DNA from 2 places in the Oceanobacillus kimchii X50 genome. Region 1 is predicted to be linked to the other one. Evidence: riboswitches for the same ligand, from Rfam matches in the RefSeq annotation. Region 1 holds a riboswitch; the other holds the start of a gene.
The links. Region 1 has a riboswitch for S-adenosylmethionine ahead of ssuE (NADPH-dependent FMN reductase). Riboswitches for the same ligand answer to the same signal wherever they lie in the genome.
Positions count from the first base shown of each region.

Region 2: it holds a riboswitch for S-adenosylmethionine, as region 1 does, so the genes downstream of both, C794_RS12615 (methionine ABC transporter ATP-binding protein) here and ssuE (NADPH-dependent FMN reductase) in region 1, are expected to answer to the same signal.

Region 1 is NZ_CM001792.1:3,260,680-3,269,549, reverse strand. It holds gene C794_RS16660 (ABC transporter permease) at 353-1,564, opposite strand; gene C794_RS16655 (ABC transporter ATP-binding protein) at 1,557-2,489, opposite strand; gene C794_RS16650 (DoxX family protein) at 2,749-3,261, shown strand; gene C794_RS16645 (superoxide dismutase family protein) at 3,434-4,018, shown strand; gene ssuE (NADPH-dependent FMN reductase) at 4,220-4,771, opposite strand; SAM riboswitch class I at 4,864-4,971, opposite strand; SAM riboswitch class I at 5,096-5,205, shown strand; gene C794_RS16635 (LLM class flavin-dependent oxidoreductase) at 5,286-6,341, shown strand; gene C794_RS16630 (ATP-grasp domain-containing protein) at 6,355-7,299, shown strand; gene C794_RS16625 (MFS transporter) at 7,500-8,690, shown strand; gene C794_RS16620 (DEAD/DEAH box helicase) at 8,760-8,870, shown strand, end outside.
Region 2 is NZ_CM001792.1:2,424,340-2,433,209, reverse strand. It holds gene C794_RS12660 (acetyl-CoA C-acetyltransferase) at 1-1,015, shown strand, start outside; gene C794_RS12655 (acyl-CoA dehydrogenase family protein) at 1,050-2,834, shown strand; gene C794_RS12650 (ion transporter) at 2,883-3,671, opposite strand; gene C794_RS12645 (DinB family protein) at 3,825-4,298, shown strand; gene C794_RS12635 (arsenate reductase family protein) at 5,209-5,565, shown strand; gene gcvH (glycine cleavage system protein GcvH) at 5,634-6,014, shown strand; gene C794_RS12625 (ribonuclease M5) at 6,236-6,592, shown strand; gene C794_RS12620 (thioredoxin family protein) at 6,620-6,928, shown strand; SAM riboswitch class I at 7,010-7,108, shown strand; gene C794_RS12615 (methionine ABC transporter ATP-binding protein) at 7,235-8,263, shown strand; gene C794_RS12610 (methionine ABC transporter permease) at 8,253-8,870, shown strand, end outside.

The DNA.
Region 1 (8,870 bases):
TGTTTTTAATAATTTTTTTCACAAATATTTACTGCCTAATCAGTTAGAACACGGAAGTAAGTTAATCGGTAGGTGGGTGAATGAAAAGCAAACAGAAATAACAGCTATTTGAGCTTATACGTCGAAGGAACAGTATCAGGAAATTGAATCAAATATCCGCAATTCACCTCTCCACGCTAAAGCACAAGAAAAACGCGAGCAAATAGGAGAACTATTTGTTGATCATTCAGAATAATTTTTACTATCTATATCTTGCACTTTTAAAATTCATTACTATGAAAATGTAAATGTGAGTGAATCCAGCAGGGAATAGATGAGACTGTCCCTATGGAAATCACTCACACTTTTTATTTTACGCTCGTATCCATTTCCAAATTTCTTTAGGCGTTGCATTCTTACCATACATAAGAATACCAACTTGAAAGATTTTACCTGCTAGCTTCATAAATATAATAATGCTCACAATTAAAATGGCTAATGCAATTATAATTTCTATCCATGGCCACTCTTCTAAAAAGGTAAGCCGTAACAGTAGTACCCCAGGAGAAGTAAAAGGTATATACGTACTTACAGTTGCGACAATCCCATTTGGATCACTGATGACTGGACCGGCTAAAATGAATGGTAAGAATGGAAGCATCATTACCATGCCCTGGAAGTTTCCAGCGGTAGAGACATCAGCCATTGTTGCACCAATTCCTACAAAAATAGCAGCAAACATTAAATAGCTTAATAGAGCAATAAATACTAATAGGATGGTTTCAGGTACGAATATATACTCCAAAAGAGGAATATCGAGTTGCCATACAGCAACTGGAAGAATGATACCAATAAATACGACAACTTGAATTAATCCAAGTACAAAGTAACCAATAATTTTTCCTTGCATAAGTTCTGATGGAGTTAATGAAGATAAAATGATTTCTGCGATTTTATCCTTCTTTTCTTGCGAAGCGCTTTGGAAAATCGCCATTCCAGTAAACACAATGGAAAGCATAATTACTCCTGCGAAAATACCTGGTACGATTTGTTGAAGGGTATCCGCCATTGCTTCCGATTCTTCATTTGCATCAATCGTTGTCTCATCTATAAAGACAACTGGTTGTAATAACTGCTCAGCTTCTTGATTAGAGAGTCCAGAGTCTGTAGCTCTCATTGCTTGGAGCGGAGCACTTAACGATTGGACTTGGCCAATAAAAGCAGGATCAATATCTTCGCTTAAATGCATTGGGACAAAACCTGACTGTATTGCATCTTCAAAAATAAACAGATATGCAGTATTATCCTCTTCGACTTCATCTAGTTCTGCTTGACTTACATCTGTAGATTCTATCTGCCAATCCAATCCTTGCTGATCTACAATGTTTTCAAACTCTGAAAATACTTCCATTTGATCATTTACATATACTGTCATTTGTTCGGATTCATTTGAATCTGAAAATAGACTACCGATGAAATAAAATAAAAGAAGTAAAAGAGGAGAGATAAATAGACCAATCACAAATGTTTTATTCTTTAGATTACGTTTTATTTCCCATTTGGCAACTTTCCAAGCATTATACATAAATCTCACCTTCTCCTTTCTTTATTAGATGTTGGTTGGTAGCGATATCAATAAATATCTCGTGGAGTGAGATACGATTAAGCTTCAGTTCTGAAATATGTAAATCCTCAGGTAATTGACGTAACCAAAGAGGTGGATTTACATCTTGATTAAGATGGAGAATAGTCGTATCTCCATTTTGTTCAATTCGGTCAACGTTAGGAATTGTTTGTAGCTGTTCAGTGCTATTTTTCCCTGAAATTGTACATTTAAAGTTAGCATATTGTTTTTTCACATCATCTAATGTACCATATATTACTTTTTGTCCGTTTTGGATCATAAACAATCGATCACACATTTCTTCTACCAAATTCATTTGGTGAGAGGAAAGTAAGATTGCTGTTCCGTTAGCGGCAAGTTGTGAGATCTCGTCTTTAAAAATGTCCTGACTGACCGGATCCAATCCTGAAAAAGGTTCATCTAAAATTAATAAATCAGGTTCATGGATAATTGAACCAATGAATTGTACTTTTTGTCCCATCCCCTTGGACAATTCTTCTATAGATACATTTTCTTTTCCTTCTAAATCAAATTTTTTTAAGTAATAAAGTACTCTTTCTTTTGCTTGTTGAATTGGATAATCCTTTAAATCTGCTAAATATAATAGAATATCCATGACTTTTACATTTTTGTACAATCCTCTCTCTTCAGGTAAATATCCGATTTTATTTTTAGGTATTCCTTTCCCATTATAATTAAACTGAACAGTTCCACTATCAGGGTACATAATTCCCATAATATTACGAATTGTAGTAGATTTTCCTGCACCATTAGGACCAAGAATAGCCATGATTTCACCACGGTGAACTTCGAATGAAATTCCTTTTAAAGCTTGTTTATCTTTAAAAGACTTTTTCAAGTTATGAACATGTAATAAAGGCTCCATTCAATTACCTCCTTGATTGAATTTATTCATCGATAGTATAAGTACGCTTTACTTATGTGAAAAGTTTCAATTTAATTTTAATTGTTCAAAAAGTATTCACTACTTTGTTACTAATATGTGAAAACATTCACAAAATGTGGTTCCAATAACAAGAAGGTGCTATTATAAAAGTGTGATAAGGATATCCTATAAAACAATATGTGAAATGTTGAACAAATGTTATTAATTCATTTAATTCCAAATAAGGAGTGAAAAGGCAATGATGAATTTTATTAGAAATCATAAAGTAGCTGCAGGGTTATGGACAATTATTCGAGTGTATATAGGTTATGTTTGGTTAACCAGTGGTTTAGGTAAATTAATGGGGGGAGAATTTGATGCGAGTGGATTCTTGCAAGGAGCTGTTGCTCAAACTGGTGGTGAACATCCAACAGTTCAAGCTTGGTGGGGTGCCTTTTTAGAAGCAGTTGCTCTACCAAATGCCGATTTATTTACAGTTTTAGTAATGTGGGGAGAAGTATTAGTAGGTATAGCATTAATTCTTGGATTATTCACAAACTTCGCTGCTTTAATGGGTATCACCATGAACTTCGCATTCTTATTTAGTGGAACAGTCAGCACCAATGCACAGATGGTGTTACTGACAATCTTCATCATCGTAGCTGGAGCAAATGCTGGTAAATACGGATTAGATCGTTGGGTAATGCCATATATGAAACAAACTTGGAAAAATAGAAAACAGAAACAAAATAAAACAACAGTAGCTGCTTAAAATAGGAATCTAAAACTCCCAAACGAATAGTTTGGGAGTTTTTTAAATAATTATAATGGATTTTACAATTACATATTATGCCAAATTTCGCGTTTAAATCTAAGCTAAGTTGTGAATGATAGATATAGGTAATAATTATATATTCATATCTTCAACGAAAGGAGTAAACATAGTGAAAAAACAATGGGTATATGTATTGTCGTTTATGTTAATTACCCTGTTACTGATAGCATGTAACGATGATCAAACAGGGCAAGAAAATCAGGATAAGGGTGAGGAAGCAGTAGAATCGAATGCAACTGCAGAGGAAGAGGTTTTAGTCTCACTAGAAAATAACGAAGGACAAGTTGTTGGAACAGCTACATTAACAGAAGGTGAAGAAGGAGTTCATATTTCATTAGAGGGTGAAGATTTACCAGCAGGAGAACATGGTTTTCATATTCATGAAGTAGGTAAATGTGAATTGCCAGATTTTGAATCAGCTGGCTCGCATTATAACCCAACAAATGCTAAGCACGGATTTAATCATCCAGAAGGACCTCATGCAGGTGATTTAGAGAACATCACCGTAAATGAAGACGGAACCGTTCAGGCAGAAGTTGATGCTCCAATGGTGACTTTACAAGCTGATACGGAGAATACATTGTATACAGAGCAAGGAACCTCATTAATGATTCATTCCGGTCCAGATGATTATAGGTCTCAACCATCTGGTGACGCAGGAGATCGTATTGCGTGTGGTGTAATAGGAGAATAATTAATTCCATTCTTAAACTTTAAGAGACTAGGACAAAGAATAAATGTTCCTAGTCTCTTTTCTACTTTATTATAATTGTGTTTGGTGGAAGACTGTATTTGTATATATGAGATTGGTCCTGGGTATGTCTCCATAGACCAGTATTGATACATCGTATCAAAAACGTTAAAGAAATTCGTTTATTCATTGATTAAAGTCTCCTCAATAAGTTGTTAATGCTTGTGTCGAAGTTCCTTCAACCATTTGTGCAAAATAGTCCACCTGTTTCTTTGCTCGTTGTAAGATATTATTATCGATAATAGGGATTTCGTGTTGTTTATCTATTTGTTCATCTAAAAAATATAATCCTTTGAGGTTATGTGCTTTTAAAGTTGCGAGAACAGGTTTTAATGTGTACTCAACCGCTAATAAATGTGCAGGGCTGCCCCCTGTCATAATTGGTAAGACTGGTGTGTGTTTAAGTGCATCCTGGGGCAATAGATCAATTAAAGCTTTCAAAACACCCGAATATGCTCCTTTATAGACAGGAGAACCAACGATGACACCATCTGCCACTTGGATTTTTTGGGTTATATTCTTAATAGCCGCACTTTGAAAATTCCCTGTAAATAAATCTTCATACGGCACATCTTTAACAGAAATATGGGTTACAGAAAATTTCTGTTGGATTAGTTGATCACCTAAATAATGTAAGACCTTTTCTGACCTAGATAGTTCGGAGGGGCTGCCGGACAATGTCACAATGTTGTTCATTTTACCTATCTCCTTTGAAAATAAATTAGAATATAAGAAAACCCGCGATAAGCTTAACAAATAAGAGCGTCGCGGATTTTTTTTAATCTGGGCTCTTATCTTTCAAGAAATATAACTTGCTGGAGGTAGCACCTTTCTAATGAAATTAGAGGTTGCTGAAGCGTCAACGGGCCAGGTCCCTCGGCTTCTCTTGATAAGATGTATTAATTTTTTATATATTCTAATATATCAATCCCGATAAGTCAACTTTGTTTTGTGAGGAAATTTAATTGACAATTCTATCAGCTTGTATTATTATCGTTGAAACAAACTAAATAATGAAATATCTTATCCTGAGAGGTGGAGGGACATGGCCCACAGAAGCCTCGGCAACAGGTTCTAGTTTGAATACTGTGCCAAATCCATCAAGCATTTTTATGCTTGGTAGATAAGAGAAGACGGTGACAGAGCTCTTTTCTTATCTAAGGAAAGGGCTTTTTTAGTATTATTACAACTATAGACATGGGGGATGAAAATGAAGTATGGTTTTTGGTTGCCGATTTTTGGAGGTTGGCTTCGTAATGTAGAAGATGAGCAGATGCCTCCTACGTTTGAATATGCGAAACAGGTAATTCAGCATGCTGAGGAATGGGGCTATGATACGACATTAATTGCTGAATTATATTTAAATGATATTAAAGGGATAGAAGCGAATTCTTTAGAAGCTTGGACAACAGCAGCTGGGTTAGCTGCTGTAACAAATAAAATTGAAATTATGACAGCGGTTAGACCGATATATCACAATCCAGCAGTAATTGCGAAAATGGCTGCTAATATTGACCAATTAAGTGGAGGAAGATTCACGCTAAATGTTGTTTCTGGATGGTGGTCAGAAGAAGCGAAACAATATGGTGGAGACTTCACTGAACATGATGAGCGGTACGATAGAACAATCGAATTCCTAGAGGTTTTAAAAGGACTTTGGTCGGAAGGTACCTTCTCTTACTACGGGAAATTTTATCAGGTAGAGAATACGAAGTTAGCACCAAAACCTATTCAACAACCGAATCCAATTCTATATGCTGGGGGAGAAAGTGAAAAAGGGAAGCAAGTAATTTCTACTTTATGCGATGCATATGTGATGCATGGTGGAACAGTAGAAGAAATTCAAGAAAAAATAGGTAATATGAAAAATCGGAGAAATAATCTCGATAAGGAAGCATTGCAATCATTTAGTATGGCTGCCTACGTGATATGTAGAGACTCTGAGGAAGAAGCATTACAAGAGTTGGAAAGAATTACATCAATAAAAGACGAAAAAGGATATGCAGGAATGAAAGATTTTACTTCTAAATCCCAATTAGAACAACAATTACAAATAAAAGATTATTCTGTTTCGAACAGAGGGTTACGTCCGAATCTTGTAGGAACACCTGAACAAATTGCAGAAAGAATAATAGAATATGAGAAAGTTGGTTTGGATCAGCTATTACTACAATGCTCCCCTCAATTGGAAGAGTTGGAACGATTTGCTAAGCAAGTGATGCCGAAAGTAGAAGAATTAAGAAAGAAGACATCTACGTTACACTAAAGGAGTCATGATAATGAGTAAAATTTATGTTTTACATGAAAATATGGAATGGACAGAACATCTTATAAAACGATTTAATGATTTAGAACTTCCTTATGAAGATTGGTTACTTCAAGAAGGACATATAGATTTACTGAGTGAACCACCAGAGGGAATATTTTATAATCGCATGAGCGCATCCTCTCATACAAGAGGAAATCGTTTTGCGCCAGAGTTTACAAATGCTGTGTTAGCGTGGTTAGAGTTTCATGGAAGAAAGGTTATTAATGGTAGCCGTGCCCTACAATTGGAAGTAAGTAAAGTTCAACAATACTTGGAACTTGAGAGGTTTGGTGTAAAAACGCCAAAAACAGCTGCAGCAGTTGGAAAAGAGAATATCTTAAAAGCAGCAGAACAATTTGAAGGAAAAAGTTTTATTACCAAGCATAACCGAGCAGGAAAGGGATTAGGTGTACAATTATTCCGATCAACGCAAGCTCTTCAATCGTATGTGAATAGTAGTAATTTTGAAGAACCGATAGATGGTATAACGTTATTGCAAGAATATATTGTATCTCCAGAATCTTATATTACACGTTGTGAGTTTGTAGATGGGAAATTTGTATATGCTGTGAAGGTGGATACTTCAGAAGGATTTGAGCTATGTCCAGCAGATGCTTGTTCTGTGGAAGACTTATTTTGTCCAGCTGGAGAAGAACCTGAAAAACCTGCAAAATTTCAAGTTCGGGAAGGATTTAATCACCCAATAATAGAACAATACGAGAAAGTTTTAGCAGCAAATGATATTCAAATCGCTGGAATCGAATTTATAGAAGATGCGAATGGAAATATTTTTACGTACGATATTAATACCAACACAAATTATAATTCAGAAGCAGAAGAAAACTATGGAACTTACGGAATGTTAGAAGTTGCGAAATTTTTAGAAAGAGAATTAGAACAACTAAAAGTTAAGTAGTAAAAGAGAAGATGTAGAGATAACGAGCAATGATTTGGATCTTGGTAACAAGACAAAATGATTGCTCGTTTTTTTGTTAGATATTTCATAAACCGAATAATTAGTAACTCTAAAATTAGGAGAGTCGATTGATTTTAATTATTAAAAAATTCTTGTATAATAACATCGTAATCTAACTAAACATAGAGGGAAGTTTTTTTATGGTGCAAGAAGTAAATACTAAAACTGACTTGGGTAAAGAGAAAATTTGGTCTAGGGACTTTCTATTTATTTGGATAGCGAATTTTTTTATTTTCCTAGGATTCCAGATGACATTACCAACGATTCCATTATTTGTAAAAGAACTTGGCGGTAGTGATCAAATGGTCGGTATTATTGTTGGTATATTTACATTTTCAGCATTACTGATTCGTCCCTATGCAGGGCATGCTTTAGAATCGAAGGGAAGAGGATTTGTTTATTTGTTAGGCTTAGGCATTTTTGTCATATCTGTGGGAGCTTATGCATTTACAGCAAGTCTTGTATTACTTGTCATTATTCGTATTGTCCAAGGAATCGGCTGGGGATTTTCTACAACTGCCGGTGGAACTGTTGCAACTGATCTTATACCGCCAAAGCGTCGAGGCGAAGGTATGGGTTATTTTGGTTTATCAGGAAATATTGCATTAGCATTTGGTCCATCCCTAGGATTAACATTAGCTGGTATTATTTCGTTTAGTCAGTTATTTTTATTTTGTGCAGTATTTGGTTTAATTGCATTATTATTTGCCTTGAAAATTCACTATAAAAAAGTGAATTTATCACCGCATAAAACACAAGTAGCTCGATTTGATGTGTTTGAAAAATCTGCTATACAACCTTCCATTCTCTTATTTTTTATTACATTTGCATTTGGAGGAATTGCTACATTCTTACCCTTACATGCAATGGAAAAAGGAGTAGAAGGCATTCATTTGTATTTCTTGATTTTTGCTATTTTTATTATGATATCTCGTACATTTTCTGGTCGAATTTATGACCGGAAAGGACATAAATATATATTTTTACCAGCAGCAGTATTGATTTTTGTTTCCATGTTGCTGTTATCTTGGTTACCTAGTACGGCTATTCTATTGACGGCAGCTGGATGTTTTGGATTAGGATTCGGAGCGGTCCAACCAGCTTTACAAGCATGGGCTGTAAATAAAGCACCTAATGATCGGAAAGGAATGGCTAATGCAACGTTTTTCTCTTCATTTGATTTGGGAGTAGGGATTGGCGCAATTTTGTTTGGACAAATTGCTTCCTGGTTTAACTATGCTTCGATTTACTTAACTGCAGCAGGATCAATTGTAATTTCAATGCTTATTTATATTTTCATAGTGCTTAAATCGAAAGAGAAACTTGCGTAATTCGTATAAAAATGGGTATTTTTACTATATAATAGAAGAAATCGGTCAAAAAAGGTGGGTTAATAAGCTTTGAAAAGTATTAAAGATATTGATATTCAAAAACTATTTCCTTCTGCATTTTATAAGCGGGGATTAACCTATTATAAAAATGACCAAGTAAAAGACGTTGTATTTGATCGT
Region 2 (8,870 bases), 840 kb from region 1:
CGGATGTGCAACTCCTGAAGCAGAACAAGGAATGAACATGGCAAGAAATGTTGCGGGTCTTGCAGGACTGAAAAATGATGTTCCAGGAATTACAATAAATCGCTATTGTTCTTCAGGACTGCAAAGTATTGCATACGGCGCTGAAAGAATTATGGTTGGTGCAAGCGATACGATTATTGCTGGTGGAGCAGAGTCAATGAGCATGTTACCTATGGGGGGACATGTACTAAAGCCGAATTCTAAACTAGTAGAAAGTGCTCCAGGTTACTACATGGGAATGGGGCACACAGCAGAAGAAGTAGCAAATCGTTTTAGTATATCAAGAGAGGATCAAGATGCTTTTGCAGTTCAAAGTCATCAACGAGCAGCCAAAGCTTTAGAAGAAGGGAAATTTAAGGACGAAATTGTACCTGTTGAAGTAAGTCAAAGGCTAATTGGTAATAAGAACAAAGTAGAAAAGAAAAGTTTCACTTTTAATCAAGATGAAGGTGTACGTGTAGGAACAACTTCCGAAATCTTAAGTAAATTACGACCTGCATTTCATGTAAAGGGATCTGTAACTGCAGGAAATGCTTCGCAAATGAGTGATGGAGCTGCTTCGGTATTATTAATGGAAAGAGAAAAAGCAGAAGCGGAAGGTTTAACTCCAATATTGAAGTTTCGCTCCTTTGCCGTTGCAGGTGTTGAACCAGAAATTATGGGTGTGGGTCCAGTAGAAGCAATTCCGAAAGCATTGAAAATAGCAGGACTCGAATTATCAGATATTGGGTTGTTTGAATTGAACGAAGCTTTTGCTTCTCAATCTTTACGCGTAATTCAAGCTTTAGATTTAGATACGGATAAAGTGAATGTAAATGGTGGAGCAATTGCCCTAGGACATCCATTGGGCTGTACAGGGACCAAACTTACTTTGACATTAATGCATGAAATGAAACGAAGAAATGAACAGTTTGGTGTAGTTACGATGTGTATTGGTGGCGGTATGGGAGCTGCTGGAGTATTCGAATTACTTTAGTTTAAAAAAACCAATAATGGAGAGGGAGAAAAACATGAGTGAAACAAAAGAAAAAATATTCAAAGGTGGAGCATTTTTAGTTGAGGATATAACAGGAGAAGACATTATTACACCAGAAGATTTTACAGATGAGCACAAGATGATAGCAAAAACTACAATAGATTTTGTTTTAGGAGAAGTCGTGCCAAAAATTGATAATTTGGAGAACCATGAGTTTGAGCATTCTGTTGATTTATTGAAGAAAGCGGGAGATTTAGGATTACTTGGAGCTGACGTACCAGAAGAATATGGCGGGCTTGCTTTAGATAAAATTAGCTCTTCTTTAATTACAGAGAAGTTTTCACGTGCAGGTGGGTTCTCTGTAACACATGGGGCACATGTTGGAATCGGTTCTTTGCCTATTGTGTTTTTCGGTAATGAAGTACAAAAAGAAAAATACTTGCCAAAACTTGCCACTGGAGAGCTCTTAGCAGCATATGCATTAACTGAACCAAGTTCTGGGTCAGATGCTTTAGGAGCAAAAACAACTGCAAAATTAAATGACGCAGGTACGCACTATATCCTTAATGGTGAAAAACAATGGATTACAAACTCTGCATTTGCTGACGTATTCGTAGTTTATGCAAAAATTGACGGAGAACATTTTACAGCATTTATTGTAGAAAGAGAATATCCTGGCGTATCTACTGGTCCGGAGGAAAAGAAAATGGGAATTAAGAGTTCCTCTACTCGTACACTAGTTTTGGAAGATGCAGAAGTTCCAGTAGAGAACTTATTAGGAGAAAAAGGGCGAGGTCATGTTATCGCATTTAATATTTTAAATGTTGGTCGTTATAAACTTGCTGTAGGTGGAGTTGGTGGATCCAAACGCGCGATTGAATTAGCTTCGAAGTATACAAATGAAAGAAAACAATTTAATACACCAATTTCTAGCTTTAATCTAACAAAAGAAAAGCTTGCGACAATGGCAGCAGGTATTTATGCAAATGAAAGTTCAGTTTATCGTACAGTTGGATTATTTGAACAACGGATGGGAGCATTGACAGATGAGCAATTAAAAGATGGGCGAGAAGTTGCTCGTGCAATTGCCGAATATCAGATTGAATGTTCCATGACAAAATATATGGCTACAGAACTATTAGATTATGTAGTTGATGAAGCTGTACAAATGCATGGAGGATATGGATTTATGCAGGAATATGAAGTGGAACGCGCATATCGTGATTCTCGCATTAACCGTATATTTGAAGGTACGAATGAGATTAACCGTCTGTTAGTTCCTGGTACACTACTTAAGAAAGCATTAAAAGGTGAGTTGCCACTATTACAAAAAGCACAAGGTTTGCAAGAAGAATTAATGATGATGATGCCTGAAGAGATAGGAACAGAAGCACTAGAACAAGAAAAATATTTACTCAAAAATGCGAAGAAAATGATTTTACTAGGAGCTGGCCTGGCAGCACAAAAATACGGTCAAAAATTAGATCGTGAACAAGAAATTCTTGTTAACCTTGCTAATATGGTTGCAGAAGTATTTAATATGGAGTCAGCAATTCTTCGTACAGAAAAGGCAATTTCTAAAGTTGGTGAAGAAAAATCGAAACAAAAGCTACTATATACAGAGGTCTATGTACAAGAAGCATTTAATCGTATTGAGGCAGAGGCGAAAGATATTCTTGTAACAGTAGAAGATGGTGATACTCTTCGAATGATGCTTTCATCATTACGTAAACTAACTCGTCATACACCAATTAATGTTGTACAGAAAAAACGTGAAATAGCAGCTCGAATTATTGAGGAAGAGAAATATGTAATTTAATTCTAAGTTAAAAGACCCATCTCACTTTAGAGTTGGGTCTTTACATGGTTAATCTTTATGCTGTTGTTTAAGTAATTTTTTAATTTCCTCCATGTCTTTTTCCATTTTTTCTAATTTAATATCAGTAGGAGAAGGAGACTCTTCACGACTTGCTTCTTCCACATTATTCACAACAACACCTACAAATAAATTGATAATGACAAATGCCCCAATTAAAATAAATGTAACAAAATACCACCATGACGTCGGATCTTGATCTAGTATAGGATACATCACCCCACTTGCCCATGATTCAAGCGTAATTACTTGAAAGAGTGTCAATAACGTACGATGAAGTGATCCAAAATACTCTGGAGAAATTGATTGGAATAACATTGTGCCAATAACTCCATATACATAGAAAAATAACCCTAATAAAAGCATAATCGTACCCATTGAAGGGATTGTTAGCAGCAAGGCATTGACCATCTTTCTTAATGAAGGAATGATAGATATCGCTCTCAATACACGAAGCACACGTAGTATTCGTAACACCATTACGTAACTTGAACCAGCTAGAATGATACTGCTTAACACTATAATTAAATCAAATACATTCCATGGTTCGGTGAAGAAACTTTTCAAAGTGGAACTGCCAATTAAACGAATAATAATTTCGAGAGTGAAAACTGTTAGTAATGTCCAATCTGCCCAAATAATAAAGGTAGAAAATTGCGCAAAAAAAGGATAGGTCTCTAATCCGACCAAAATTGCATTTAATATAATAAGTCCAATAATAATATTTAAAAATATATTACTATTGGCGATTTTTGCACATTGTTTGTGTATTGTTCTCATTCTTTAATTTTTTCCTCCTGTATTTATGTATGTTACTATTGTACGCTGTAGATGACGTGATGTCACTCAAATAATTAAAGTAGATGATTGGATATTAAAATACGAAATGTGGTAGCATACAGTTATGAATATGAACGGGAGGGAAAAATTACAATGTATCGTAGAGTAACTGATTTTTTGAATGAATGGAGTCAATCCGCAGATGGTACAGCAAAAGTAATCAACAATTTAACAGATAAAAAACTTGATCAATCAATTGTTGAAAATCATAGTACACTTGGTTGGTTAGGTTGGCATTTAGTTAACAGTCCTGCTTTTTTTGGGAAATTAGTTGGCCTGGATATTGATTTGTCACATGATCCAGATCAAGTCCCTGAAAAAGCGAAAGACATAGCAGAAGCATATAATAAAATGGTTCAGATGGTAAAAGATCAGGTAGAACAACAACTTACTGATGAAGCGTTAAATGAACAAGTGGACAGTTTTGGTACACCTATCCCTCGTGGTGCGATACTAAGAAAGATGGTTGATCATCAAACACATCATCGTGGTCAAATGACTGTGTTATTAAGACAAGCTGGTTTATCTGTACCTGGTGTTATGGGGCCAACAAAAGAAGACCAATAAGTTCTAGTTTAAATTTTACTTATCATAATAATTAAAATATGGTATATTATAGATAGAGAGTAAGACGATAAATAAAAAGTCGTCTCATGTAACTAAACATGAGACGACTTCCAATAGACCAACCCCAAAAGCGGGGAAGGCACACCGAAGGCAATAATCCCTCAGCGCCGGGCTAAAGCACATGAGGGGTTATTTTTTTTGGTTGATCTCGGACATAATAAACGCAATCAGTGTTCCAAAAGAAATCATAAGCGTCAATACGCCTTCCATATCCATAGGCACCACCCCCCTTCAAAGGAAATACCTTTAAAGGAAATGTGTGTACCTAGCACCCTCATGTGAAGCCGGTCTATTATAGTAATAGTGTAACATATATAAACAGAATTCATTCTAGTCTATTTGTTGTGTTTTTAATAATATATCAATATTTTAGTGGACCAAAACTGTTTACAGTATGTTTAGGCCATTTTGTCGTGCCAATATTAGCTAGTTCAATAGCAACTTGTTTTGGTCTTCATTCTCATCCTTCACCTCGTATAGCTACTCTGATAAATAACCTACCATTGCATAACTTGCAAATATGGTATTCTCCACAAATAAATCTTTAGTAAATGACTACATAAAGACTCCTACAAAAATTGAACTCCAACATATGTAAGCAAATATTTAAAGTTGAATCAGATCAAACTTATTTTTTCACCGTTTGTTATTTCGAATTAGCTTGATAAAGAGAAAGTAATTTCTTGGTTATATCTTTTGTCACTTGTTCCAGGTGATATTTCACCTATAGATGAGAGATACGTTTTCAATTAGGAGTTATTTTGTTTTTTTAAACTCATACCAACTAGATGTATAACGAAATCAAATGTGGTAAAATGTCCACGATAAGAAAACATGTAGGAGGAATATGATGGCTATAAAATTTTATTGGTATCCTAATTGTGGCACATGTAAGAAAGCAAAAAAATGGTTTGATGATAATCAAATAGACTATGAAGCAATACATATTGTGAACGAGACTCCTTCTTCTGATCAGATTCAAAATTGGATGGATATCAGTGAGTTTCCTGCAAAGAAATTTTTCAATACAAGCGGGAAAAAGTATCGGGAACTTAATATTAAAGATAAAGTCAATCAGTTATCCGAGAAAGAGATAGCAGATTTATTAAGTTCGGATGGTATGCTAATTAAACGCCCGATTGTTACGGACGGGAAAAATCTAACAATTGGGTTTAAAGAAGATTCCTTTGAAAAGGTTTGGAAGTAATTTTAACTAGAAAAATGATATTATAGATTGTATAGTTAAAATGGAATGATAATTTGGAGGGATTGTTTATGAGTTTGCCACAAGATTTATTGTATTCTAAAGAGCACGAATGGGTAAAACAAGAAGATGGGAAATTACGCATCGGGATTACAGACTTTGCTCAAGATGAATTGGGAGACATTGTGTTTGTCGAACTTCCTGAAATTGGGGAAGAGTTAAAAGCTGATGAACCCTTTGGGAGTGTAGAGTCTGTAAAGACAGTATCTGAACTCTATGCACCAGTAAGTGGAAAAGTAGTCGAAATCAACGATGAGTTGGAAGATAGCCCAGAGTATGTTAATGAATCTCCATATGAAAAAGCTTGGATGATTGTGATTGAACCATCCGACGAAAAGGAACTTGAAGAATTATTATCTGCAGAGAAATACGAGGCGTTTATTCAAGACTAATTTTTAGGCTGACAATTACACGTTATTTGTGTATAGTCAGCCTTTGTTTTATCATATAATGATAATATACAAATACTAGCTTATATTTCGATTAATGTATCAGTGAAGACGGTTTAAGTGTTTTGAGAATCGAATTATCATAAGTTTTATGGGAGATCTTTATTCCAAATCAAGTCGTGCTAAATAAGCATGTTTCTTGCTTACATAAGGAGTGCTATGCGATGATGACAAATGAATCTAATAAAGTAATAATTGTAGAAGGTTTGTCGGATAAACGACAGATTGAAAAAATCATTGATGATCATGTTATAATCGTTTGTACAAATGGGACTTTAGGTGTTGAAAAACTAGATGAACTACTAGAAACGTATCAATTAGATGAAAAAGATGTCTATATATTAGTAGATGAGGACCCTTCTGGTATGAAATTGAGAAAACAATTAGCGAGGGAATTACCTCATGCAGAACATATTTATGTGAGCAGTGAGTATCGCGAAGTTGCGGCTACACCTATGAAAGTTTTAGCTAATGTATTAATCGGAGCGAGATTTACAGTCCACCCATCTTATTTAATATAAAGAAAAGAACGATAAAGGTGATATATTATGAAGGAATGGAATAAACAAATGGAACGAGGTGTGATATATATTTACACACCATTTTGTGGAACTTGTTCGGTTGCGAGGGCGATGTTGGATAATATTGAACGACTTCACCAACAAGACATTTTTCACGAAATAAACGCATCTATTCACCCTGAATATATGCAGAACAACCAAATTGAAAGTGTACCATGCTTATTATTTATGGAAAATGGGGAAATTGTCGAAAGAATATATACGTTTTATTCAACTGCAAATATATATGATTATTTGATAAAATATCAACCAGAATTATTTTCAAATGCGACGTAATTTATTGATTGACAGTCCTATAAGCGCGTGCTAAGATAGGTACACTGAATTAATTAAAAATAACCATTAAAAATATGATATCTCTTATCTAGAGCGGTGGAGGGACTGGCCCTTTGAAACCGCGGCAACCTTCATAATTAATGAAAGGTGCCAATTCCTGCAGAAAATGAAAGATGAGAGAACGTCAGACGATATACGATAAGTACGTACGTCTTTCTGTTCTCTTACAGAAAGGCGTTTTTATTTTGACGAATTTTGGAGAAACTAAACGAAATGGTTGTTGGAGAGTAAGAGGAGGAATAAAGATTGATATCCATAGAAGGGTTAAGTAAAGTATTTTCATTAAATAAAAAAGACATCAAAGCTGTAGACTCATTGACCCTCAATATTGAAGATGGCGATATTTATGGCGTAATCGGTTATAGTGGAGCCGGAAAGAGTACGTTTGTACGTTTAATAAATCGACTAGAGGAACCTACATCTGGAAAAGTAACAATAGGAGATCAAATAATCACGGAATTAAATAAAAGTGATCTTCGTGTTGCACGACAAGATATAGGTATGATATTTCAACATTTTAATTTATTATGGTCACGTACGGTAGAGGACAATATTGGGTTTCCTTTAGAAATTGCTGGTGTTGATAAGCAAGAAAGAAAACGTAGAGTAAAAGAATTAATTGGATTAGTTGGTCTTGAAGGTAGAGAGAAATCATATCCTTCACAATTAAGCGGCGGACAAAAACAGCGTGTTGGAATTGCTAGAGCCCTAGCGAATTCCCCTAAAGTATTACTATGTGATGAAGCTACTTCTGCTCTAGATCCAGAAACGACTAATCAAATCTTATCATTATTACAAGACATTAATGAGAAATTAAATTTAACGATAATCTTAATTACCCATGAAATGCATGTTATTCGTAAAATTTGTAATCGTGTAGCTGTAATGGAGCAAGGAAAAGTAGTAGAAGAGGGACAAGTCCTAGATGTGTTTACAAATCCGAAACAATCAGTGACTAGAAAGTTCGTTGAACAGGTTATGAGTTCTAATGAGGATAGTGATATGTCAACGATCGTTGAAAATTATCCGAATGGGGTTTTATATCGAATTCATTTCTTAGGGGAGACTACAAATCAAACCTTAATCAGTCAGATAGCTAAACAATTTTCTGTAGATTTAAATATTATCCAAGGAAATATCACACAGACACAAGCAGGCAGCTATGGAGCATTGGTAGTTCAAGTAACGGGGAACGACAGTGAAATTGAACGAGCTAGAAGCTTTATCGAGAGTCAAGAGTCTGTTGAATTGGAGGTAATTCAACATGCTAAGTAGTTTATTTGAAGGGATCAAAATAGAAGATTTAATCGAAGCAACCTATGAGACGTTCTACATGACACTTATCTCAATGGTAGGAACAGCAATTTTTGGGATTTTGCTTGGGTTACTATTATTCCTAACTTCAAAAGGTAATATTTGGGAAAATCGAGTTGTGAATAATATTGTTGCAGCCTTTGTAAACATCTTCAGAGCTATACCATTTATTATACTAATTTTATTGCTATTCCCGTTTACCGATTTTCTAATGGGAACGATTCGTGGTCCTAATGCTGCTTTGCCAGCACTTATTATTGGATCTGCTCCATTCTATGCACGATTAGTAGAAATTGCACTTATTGAAGTGGATAAAGGTGTAGTGGAAGCCGCAAAAGCAATGGGAGCAAAGACAAGAACAATAATCTTTAAAGTTTTATTACCTGAATCAAAACCGGCACTCGTGTCTGGAATAACTGTTACAACAATTGCTTTGATAGGATATACCGCTATGGCTGGAGCGATTGGGGCAGGTGGACTTGGAAACTATGCTTATTATTTCGGGTTTCAGCGTCGTGACTTTGATGTTGTGTTATGGTGTACGATTATTATCGTACTTATCGTATTT